Regions from separate parts of the Arthrobacter oryzae genome, predicted to be linked through region 3. Evidence: predicted binding sites of a transcription regulator. Region 3 holds the regulator's gene; each other region holds the start of a gene.
What was found. The regulator LexA, encoded in region 3, represses DNA repair genes until DNA is damaged. The targets are predictions, from matches to a motif close to TCGAACANNTGTTCGA.

Region 1 (3,272 bases), 990 kb from region 3:
CACCAGGGCTTCACGGAAATTCCGTGCAGAAAAGCGCCACAGCTGTTTGGCGATTTCGCCGATATCGCCGTCGTCCATGCCCAGTGCAAGACCGGCATCACGGACGGCACCGCGAGCGCGGTAGCCGTTCTGCATGCTCATGAGGGTGACGCGTTCCGCCCCGAAGCGGTCAAAGATCCGACGGTAGACATTGTGCCGCTCTGCGCTTTCGACGTCGATGTCGATGTCAGGAAGGGTCGCCCTGTCGCGGGAAAGGAACCGCTCGAAGATGAGGTCGTGCTGCAGGGGGTTCACCTGGCTGATATCGATCAGGTAGTTCACCAGGCTGGAGGCACCGGAGCCCCTGGCCGCAGCCCTGACCCCCATGTCCAGGATCATCCGGGAAACCTCTGCGACAGTGAGGAAGTAGGAAGCGAAGCCAAGGTTGGCGATGATCCGCAGTTCATGGTCCAGCCGTGCCCGCATTTCCGCCTCGGCCCGGCCCGAAATGCCAGGGAACCGCCGGCTGATGCCAGCCTCGCAGCGCCGCGTCAACTCCGCCAGCGGCTCTCCCTCGATCCCGATGACCGATGCTTCAGGAACAACCGGCTGCTTCCATCCCAAGTCCGTGACGGGGTCCATCCGGCAACGGTCCGCGAGCGCCTCCGTCTGGCCCAACAGCGTGGTGAGGTCGGTGGTGCCGTAGCCCGCGGCATGAATGATCTCTTTGGCAAGCTCGAGCATTTGGGCGGATGACTTCAGCCACCCCCGGCCGTTGGGCTGAAGCAGCGGTTCGGCGGTCAGTTCGGGCAGCGATTTCAGGGTACGGGCTGAGTCCAGCACATCTGCCGTAGCTGCGCCGTCCTCCGCGCAATAGCGGACTGCGTTCGTCAGTACGGCAGGAACGCCGTGCTCAGCGGCGAGCTTGAGCATACGCACCGCATGCGCTGTGCTCAGCGGCTCACCGGGGGCACTGAGGTGTGACACCACTTCGGCTGCCACAGTTCCCTTCGGCATGCTGTCCAGCCATTGCTTGAAGAGTGTGCGGGGGCGGAGGTACCTGCGTCCGCCCATTGCCCTGCCGACGTCGGAATCAGGTCCCACCAGCACCGTCAGCACCGGCTCGAGTGTTTCCGGATGCAGCGCCCTGGAGGCAATTTCGGCGCGGGTCACAGCGACGGGCACCGCTCCCCCGGCTTTGCCGGACGTGCGGGCATGGGCATCTGAGATCAACCGGCAAAGGGCGCGGTAGCCGGCACCGTTGTTGTGTCCGTGGGCGAGTACGACGACGCGGCCCGCGAGCTGGGTGCGGAGGTCGCCGTCGTCGTCAAAGACCGCCAGGTCAACCCCGACGACGGGATCCAGGCCCGCTGCCATACAGGCCTTAAGGTGCTTGACGGTGCCGTACAGCCCGTCCCTGTCGGTGCAGGCCAGTGCCGTGGCGCCGTCCGCCGCGGCAGCCTGGGCGAGGTCGTCCGGCCAGGAGACACCATAGTGGGCGCTGAAGGCAGTGGATACGTGGAGATGGGTGAAGCTCATGCTGACTGCGGCCTCAGCGCATCGTGGATTCGCAGCAGCCTCCAGCGCCCGCTGCCGATGTTCCTTGTCAGGTCCAGGGTGAGGGTCTCATCCTGTTGCGATACCTCCTTGGCATCTGCGGGCTTGGCATCTGCGGGCCGGACCTGGACGCGCCAGATCTCATGGTCAACCAGTCCCGGGCCGGTTCCGAGCGGTGCCCGGGTTTCCTCAACCCACCACTGCCGGCGCTCGTACCAGTGCACTGGCTCGGCGCAGACCGTGTAGTGCCGCCCTGACCACGTGAGTTCGGACGGCTGGCCCGCGGGCGTGCAGACGACGTCGACACCCTCGCTAAACAAGCCCATCGGCGCCTCCCGGAACTGCACTCCCCTTCCCGCAACGGGCGATCGCACCGCCGGCAGGGAGAAACCTGAAATGATTCGTTGTGAAATCATTCCTTCGAACATATCTTCGAATAACTCAAGTCTACGCCGGAGGCCGGACAAAACCTACACTCACGTTTCCGGCCACAGCGGCGAGGGCCCCTCGTCCGATGGCCCGCCATCCCATCGGCCCGGCTCACCGCGGCGGAGCGCGAGGCTTTCGATCGCACCCACGATTTCGGGCGGGAGATAATGGCTTCCGCGGTCCGAGCGTGGCTGGCGGCCCAAGGCCGCGACCGAGCCACCGGCGGAATCCTGCTGTCCACCGTCGCAGCGTGCGGAGGGGATTCCGCCCTGCCGGAGATCCTGGCGAGGGGAACACCGTCGTCGAGGTGCTGCCGGAGCGCACGGTCTTCGGCCGACAGTCGATGCTTCATGACTGGCGATCTTCGGCCGCCTGCCGGTGGCGGTAGAGCGTCGCGCGGCTCCAGCCAATTTGACGGGCAGCAACCTCCGCGATGCGTCCCTTCGCGCGTGCGCCCTGGGCGATCGCGAGCCTGTCGGCGATGACCAGCGGATCAGACAAGGACCTGCCGAAGCGGGTGCCGCCCTGGCGCGCCGCGGCGATGCCCGCGTTCACGCATTCACGCGTTCGAGGAGCAAGCCTTGGCCATTGTGTGGGTCTTTTGACGCCCCGTACAGACTCTTCACCCCGCTGGCGGCGCCGTTGATGAGCCGGCCGCCGGGGCCGATGACTGCGGTTGAGAGGAGTGCTTCTGCGACGGCGTCGCCGCAGGAGCCTGTACCGACGTTGCAGGTGCTGTGGGCCTGGATGGCTTTGGTGCCGGCGTGGACTGCTCCTGCGGCGATGGAAATACCGCCGAAGACGGCTGCCACCGGGGCGCCGACACCCGTGGCAGCTGCCACAATGGCGAGCACCCCGGCGACGTCGGAGACGATGCCACTGACGTTCTGGATCCCGCCGAGGGCTTCGTCCCAGGAGAACAAGCCGGTGATGTCGATGTAGCGGAGCCACATGGCACTGCCGACACCCTGCCGCCTCGGGGATCCCCGGCCTAGAGGAACGCAGCAAGAGCAGACCGGCTCGAACATAACTTCGAATCCGCGCAGCCCGCGAAGGACCGGACAAAACCCGAATCAGGGGTGGACGGACGGGGGCGCAGGGAGCAGGATTGAGCCATGAGCTCCCATGACGCATTCCTGAAGCACGTAGCCATCGCCGCCAAGGACTCCACCTTGGTGGCGACTTTTGATATAGACGGCAACATCCCCGGGGCGGGCGCCTACGTGGTGGGCCTCGTTGCCGCCACACCGGATCATTCCCATCAACGAAGAATGGGAATCGAGTTCATGAACGGCGAGGCCGTGTCC
Region 2 (3,272 bases), 970 kb from region 3:
GGGCTTCGAGGACGGAGCGGTCCAGACGGTCAAGCCCCCGCTTGTCCACTTCATACATGTCCAGCGCGGCGGACGCCGCCCGCGCGTCGATTTGTTCGATGCCGTGGACCAGTGCCCAGTCGCGGACGCGGCGAAGGAGGCGGTTCGCGATTCGGGGCGTGCCCCGGGACCGGCCCGCGATTTCGCTGAACCCCGCCGAGTTGACCTTCAGGTCCAACAGACCGGCCGACCGCCTCAGGACCAGCTCCAGTTCCTCGACTGAGTAGAATTCCAGGTGCCCCGTGAAGCCGAACCTGTCCCGCAGCGGGCCGGGCAAAAGCCCGGCGCGGGTGGTGGCGCCCACGAGCGTAAAGGGCGGCAGCTCGAGTGGAATTGCCGTGGCTCCCGCCCCCTTGCCCACCACGATGTCCACCCGGAAATCTTCCATAGCCATGTACAGCATTTCCTCTGCCGGCCGGGACATGCGGTGGATTTCGTCAAGGAAAAGGACTTCACCCTCGGACAGCGAGGAAAGGATGGCTGCCAGGTCGCCGGCGTGCTGGATGGCCGGACCGCTGCTGATCCGCAGTGGAGCATTCATCTCGGCCGCGATGATCATGGACAACGTGGTCTTGCCGAGTCCGGGCGGGCCGGAGAGCAGGACATGGTCGGCGCTGCGTCCGCGCATCCGCGATGCTTCCAGCACCAGCGACAGCTGTTTGCGGACACGGTGCTGGCCCACGAAGTCATGCAGGTTCCTGGGCCGGAGGGCCGCCTCGATGACCCGTTCCTCCGGTTCCTCTCCCCCGCCGACCAGGGACGGCTCAGCCACGGGTGCCTACCCTGTTGCCGGCGCGGGCGCCGTCCTGGCCAAGCCACCGCAGAGTGGCCCGCAGGATCTCGGCCACCTGGCCGCCCGCTTCGAGTTCCGGGGAATCCGAGAGCGCTTTGTCGATGCTGGCGGCGGCGTCCTTTTCGGACCAGCCGAGGCTCGTCATGGCTGCCACCACCTGCGGCTTCCACGGCGCGGCGGCTGCTGCTGCGGGCGCTGCCGCCGCGCCGGTCCCGTGCGGCACCAGTTTCCCGGCAAGCTCCAGGACAATCCTTCCAGCGACCTTGGGCCCGATGCCGGGAACCTTCGTGAAGGCCTTGCCGTCGCCGGTATGCGCCGCAACGCGGATCGCTTCGGGGTCGTGGACGGCCAGCACAGCCAGGGCCAGCCGCGGCCCCACGCCGCTCACACTGAGCAGGACATCGAAGACTTCACGTTCGTCGTCGCTGGCGAATCCAAACAGCGTCAGGGAATCCTCGCGCACAATGAGGGACGTGAAGAGCTTGCCTTCCTCGCCGGTGCGCAGCCCGCTGAGGGTCTGGGGTGTGGCGTTTACGCTCATGCCGGCACCGTTGAGGTCGATCACGGCGGAGGACAACCCGACGTGCGCTACGGTTCCGCGGAGAAAACTGATCAAGGCCGGGCTCCTGGGTTACACAAAAAACTGGGTTTACATGAAAATACGGGGTTCCACTAATAACGGCCGGAACAAAACCCGCCATCCGAACATATCTACGAATACCCTAGCAAGTTCCCCGGCTGCACAGCCGGACATTCAGCGTGCCCGGCGCGCCTTGGCTTCCGCCTCGGCCCATGCCCGCTGCGCCGGGGTCAACGCCGAACTGCCCGGTCCCGTGGTAGAGATGGCCGCTCCGCTGCCCGCCCGCCACGCGTGGGTGATGGCCAGCGCCAGCGCATCGGCGGCGTCGGCGGGGCGGGGCGGGGCATCCAGGCGGAGGATCTTGGTGACGAGTTTCGTCACGGCATCCTTGTTGGATGTTCCGCTGCCGGTCACGGCCGCCTTGACTTCCGACGGCGTGTGCAGGGCAACGGGGATGCCGCGCCGGGCGGCGGCGGCAATCACCACGCCGGACGCCTGGGCAACCCCCATCACCGTGCTGACGTTCAGCTGGGAAAACACCCGCTCCACGGCGAGCACGTGGGGTTCGTAGCGGTCCAGCCAGTCATCGATCGACGTGGCGATCAGGAGTAGCCGCTGGTCCAGGCTTTCATCGGGCGACGTGCCCACCACGCCGACGGCCACCATGGTGGCGCGCCTGTTCTTCTCGACGTCCACGACGCCGATGCCGCAACGGGTGAGGCCCGGGTCGACTCCCAATACTCGGAGGGTCAAGGCCGGGCCTCAGTTTCACAGCAGGGCTGTGTGATCACTCGGCTTCCAGTGCGGCCTGCACTTCGTCGCTGAGGTCGGCGTTGCTGTAGACGTTCTGGACGTCGTCGAGCTCTTCCAGGGCGTCCACCAGCTTCATGAACTTCTTGGCGGCATCGAGGTCCAGCGGGACCTCCATGGACGGGACGAACTCAGCTTCATCGGTGTCATAGTCGATCCCGGCGTCCTTGAGGGCGTCGCGGATCGCCTGCAGGTCCTTGGGATCCGAGTGGATTTCCCAGTTGTCTCCGTTGTCCTTGACTTCCTCTGCACCGGCATCGAGCACGGCCATCAGGACGTCGTCCTCGCTGAGTCCGTTCTTGGGCAGCGTGACAACGCCTTTGCGGGAAAAGAGGTAGCTGACCGAGCCGGGATCGGCGATGGTGCCGCCGTTGCGGGAAATGGCGAGCCGGACCTCGGAGGCGGCGCGGTTCTTGTTGTCCGTGAGGCACTCGATCAGCAGGGCCGAACCCTGCGGGCCGCGGCATTCGTACATGATCTCCGTGTAGTCCACCACTTCGCCGGTGAGGCCGGCGCCGCGCTTGATGGCGCGGTCGATGTTGTCCGCGGGAACGGAGGTCTTCTTTGCCTTGGTGACGGCAAGTTCCAAACCGGGGTTGCCGGCGAGGTCAGGGCCGCCCATGCGGGCCGCGACTTCGATGTTCTTGATCAGCTTGGCGAACGACTTTGCCCGGCGGCTATCAAGGATGGCCTTCTTGTGCTTGGTCGTCGCCCATTTGGAGTGGCCTGACATGCTTTACGCTTCTCCTCTGATCATTCGAATAAACAGTTCATGCACGCGCTTCTCCCCCGTCACTTCCGGGTGGAAGGAGGTGGCCAGCAGGTGGCCTGAACGCACTGCAACAATTCTAGCCGTCCCCTGTAGCGCCGCCGCATGCGAGGCGTGCTCCGGATCCGCGGGCTCCACCTGGGCCAAGACCTCCACGCCGGGGCCTGCACGCTCCACCCAGGGACCGCGGATAAACACCGCGTGCACCGGGGCCACCCCCGAACCGGTGTCGCTGAAACCCAGTCCCTTGAATTCAAGATCTGTCTCGAAAGACTCGCGCT
Region 3 (3,272 bases):
CGCCTCATGGTCATCCTTGAACTCTGTGAGCGCCTGATTGCCGCCCGGGAAAACCGGGAGGTGGTCTGGTTTTCGCGGAACAGCACCTTCGACCCGCACCAGGGCTACTCGCAGCCGGATGACGCCGCGCCGGCCCTGATCAACATTGCCCCGCTGAGCGTGGCCGGGAAGCTCCGCGACGGGCTCTTTGCCGGCCACACCGTTGTCCTTACGTCTGCCACCCTGGCGATTGGATCGGCCTTCGAACCGGCTGCGGGAGGGCTGGGGCTGGTGGGACCGGGCGCACCCAGCTGGACAGGCGTGGATGTCGGTTCCCCGTTCGACTACCCCAAACAGGGGATTCTGTACGTGGCCAGCCATCTGCCGAAGCCGGGACGCGGGACATCGCCCGAAGCGCTGGACGAGTTGGAGAAACTCATCCGGGCCTCGAACGGCGGTGCGCTGTGCCTCTTCTCGTCGCGGCGGGCAGCGGAGGAAGCGGCCGAGGCGATGAGGCCACGCCTGGATGTCAGCATCCTGTGCCAGGGGGAATCAACCATGACGGCGCTGGTGCGGCAGTTTGCGGACGAACCGGACACCTGTCTTTTCGGCACCATGTCGCTCTGGCAGGGAGTGGACGTTCCCGGCGGTTCGTGCCGGCTGGTGGTCATCGACCGTATCCCCTTCCCGCGGCCGGACGATCCGCTTATGACCGCACGTTCCCGGGCTGTGGCGCAGGCGGGGGGCAACGGTTTTATGTCGGTGTCGGCCACGCACGCCGCTATCCGGCTCGCCCAGGGCGCCGGCCGGCTCATCCGCTCCACGGGCGACAAAGGGGTTGTGGCTGTCCTTGACTCCAGGTTGTCCACTGAACGCTACGGGGGCTTCCTGCGGGCCGCCCTGCCGCCGTTCTGGCCCACCACTGATCCCGCGATCGCTGTTGCTGCACTGTCAAGGCTGGCAAAGGCTCCGGCGGAGGTTGCCGGCGCCTGACGAGGCCGCCGCCGCCCGCCGGTTCCGGCGGGGCGGCGGCTATAGCAGGCGGCTACAGCGAGCGGAGAACCGAAACGACCTTGCCCATGATGTTGGCGTGATCGCCGAGGATGGGCTCGTACTGCGTGTTCTGGGGCAACAGCCAGGTGTGGCCATCGCGCTGGCGGAAGGTCTTCACCGTCGCCTCGTCGTCGAGCAGGGCGGCAACGATGTCGCCGTTGACGGCGTCACTCTGCCGGCGGACCACAACCCAGTCGCCGTCGCAGATTGCCGCGTCGATCATGGAGTCGCCGGTCACCTTCAGCATAAAAAGCTCGCCATGGCCGACCAGCTGCCTTGGCAGCGGCATCACGTCCTCAACCATCTGGTCGGCCAGGATCGGCCCGCCCGCCGCAATCCGCCCCACCAGGGGGACCATGGCCGTGTCCGTTGCCGTGGCCAGTTCGGAAACAGCCAATCCGCCAACGGTGCGCAGCCGTGCAGGCTTCTCCACGCCGGAGATTTTGGCGGTGCCCTCGTCCAGGGTCAGCGGCATCAGGACTTCCATCGCGCGCGGGCGTTTCGGGTCACGCCGGAGGTAGCCCAGTTTTTCGAGCTGGGAGAGTTGGTGGGTGACGCTGGACAGGCTGGCCAGGCCAACGGTGTCACCAATTTCGCGCATCGACGGCGGATAGCCGTTGTCGTTGACGGACCGCTGGATCGTTTCCAGAATCTTCTTCTGCCGTACCGTGAGGCCCTTCGGCTTCGCTGGTGGCTGCTGGCTCCGCTGGGTAGCCCTGCCGCCGGTGGCTTGTGCTGCCATGTTCGCCAACGCCTTTCCGTTCCGCCCGGCATCCGTGGCTGCAGCTGCCGGGAACTTCCGGCCTGAAATGTCAGACCCTGCTGATCAACTGCAGAAGTGGTTGTTCTGTAGCTCAAACGTAGGCCAGCCTCATAGCTTTTTCAAACATTTGTTCTAGTGAGTCTCGACAATGTTCGTTGATAAGTGCTAGAACAGAACCAGCAAAGTTCGAATATGTGTTCTAGTCTGAAGTCCTGTTCGGTTTTATGTTCGATAGCCGGAAGCGGGCGGACGGCGGTTTGGGGAACACGGCGGGCGGCACAGTCAGGTCCAGGAGGGCTCAGTTCATGTCAGCAACAAGCGCTATTCAGGGTTCGAATAATGAAGGTTCACCCATCCGGGGAGCCCAAGCCGCAGGAATGCAGGCCTTCAACTGGGAGGAGCGTCCCGCAGCGAAAGCTGTTAAGACGGCCAAGGCCAGGGCCGTGCAGCCGCCGCTCCGACTGACGCGCAGGGGGCGCATCGTTCTTGTGGGCGTGCCGCTGATCCTGGTGTCCATAGTGCTGATCTCGCTGGCCGGGCTCCTGAATTCGCCGGCGAAAGCCGCGGATTCAGCGTCCGAGCTGTCGTTGACCCCCACCGTGTCCGTGACGGTCCAGCCGGGGCAGTCCCTCTGGGAGATCGCCGGGACCGTGTCCCCGGAACGGGACACCCGCGACGTCGTCGCCGATATCGTCCAGCTCAACAACCTGGACGGCGGCAGGGTCATGCCGGGCCAGCAGATTTTTGTTCCCTCAAACTAAGCCTCGGGCATGCCGCCTGGAGCCTCCGGCCATCGGGCCCCGGCGGCTCAGCGGCGTCACAGTTTCAATGGCCCGGCCACCCTCACTTAAACTGTTGAAGTGACTGACCAGCTAGAGCGACTGAACAGACTTCCCCTCCGGACCAACCTGCGGGGCCTCACTCCGTACGGTGCACCGCAGCTGGACGTTCCCATCCTGCTCAACGTCAACGAGAACACCCATGGCGTTCCGGCTGATGTCCTGGTGGCCATCTCGGAGGCCGTGACGGCTGCCGCCGCTGGATTGAACCGCTACCCGGACCGTGAGTTCACCGAACTCCGGGAGCGCCTGGCGGAGTACCTGGGCCACGGCCTGGGGGCCGAGAACATCTGGGCCGCCAACGGGTCCAACGAAGTGCTGCAACAGATCCTGCAGGCATTCGGCGGCCCGGGGCGTACAGCCCTCGGATTTCCGCCCACGTACTCCATGTACCCGCTGCTGGCCAGCGGGACCGATACCGGATACATCGCCGGCCAGCGTGCGGATGACTATGGCCTCAGTGCCGAATCGGCGGCGCGGCAGGTCCGGGAACTTCAACCAAACGTTGTCTTCCTGTGCTCACCCAACAACCCCACCGGCACCGGCCTGGGGCTCGACGTCGTGGAAGCCGTGTACGAAGCGGGCGAAGCGAGCCAGACTGTGGTGATCGTCGACGAGGCGTACCACGAATTTGCGCA

Region 1: Q8Z05_RS19725 (DUF6504 family protein) is a predicted target of LexA. The motif match lies at 1,957-1,972, and genes of this name have one in related genera.
Region 2: ruvA (Holliday junction branch migration protein RuvA) is a predicted target of LexA. The motif match lies at 1,534-1,549, and genes of this name have one in related genera.

What each region holds. Positions count from the first base shown of each region.
Region 1 covers NZ_CP132204.1:4,297,307-4,300,578, forward strand. Annotated here, with positions in the region: gene Q8Z05_RS19720 (DNA polymerase III subunit alpha) at 1-1,518, opposite strand, end outside; gene Q8Z05_RS19725 (DUF6504 family protein) at 1,515-1,862, opposite strand; partial or broken gene Q8Z05_RS19730 (recombinase family protein) at 2,314-2,526, opposite strand; gene Q8Z05_RS19735 (hypothetical protein) at 2,517-2,918, opposite strand; gene Q8Z05_RS19740 (hypothetical protein) at 3,081-3,272, shown strand, end outside.
Region 2 covers NZ_CP132204.1:4,278,334-4,281,605, forward strand. Annotated here, with positions in the region: gene ruvB (Holliday junction branch migration DNA helicase RuvB) at 1-811, opposite strand, end outside; gene ruvA (Holliday junction branch migration protein RuvA) at 804-1,448, opposite strand; gene ruvC (crossover junction endodeoxyribonuclease RuvC) at 1,587-2,165, opposite strand; gene Q8Z05_RS19650 (YebC/PmpR family DNA-binding transcriptional regulator) at 2,200-2,955, opposite strand; gene pdxT (pyridoxal 5'-phosphate synthase glutaminase subunit PdxT) at 2,959-3,272, opposite strand, start outside.
Region 3 covers NZ_CP132204.1:3,303,809-3,307,080, forward strand. Annotated here, with positions in the region: gene Q8Z05_RS15100 (ATP-dependent DNA helicase) at 1-972, shown strand, start outside; gene lexA (transcriptional repressor LexA) at 1,025-1,774, opposite strand; gene Q8Z05_RS15110 (LysM peptidoglycan-binding domain-containing protein) at 2,101-2,556, shown strand; gene Q8Z05_RS15115 (histidinol-phosphate transaminase) at 2,656-3,272, shown strand, end outside.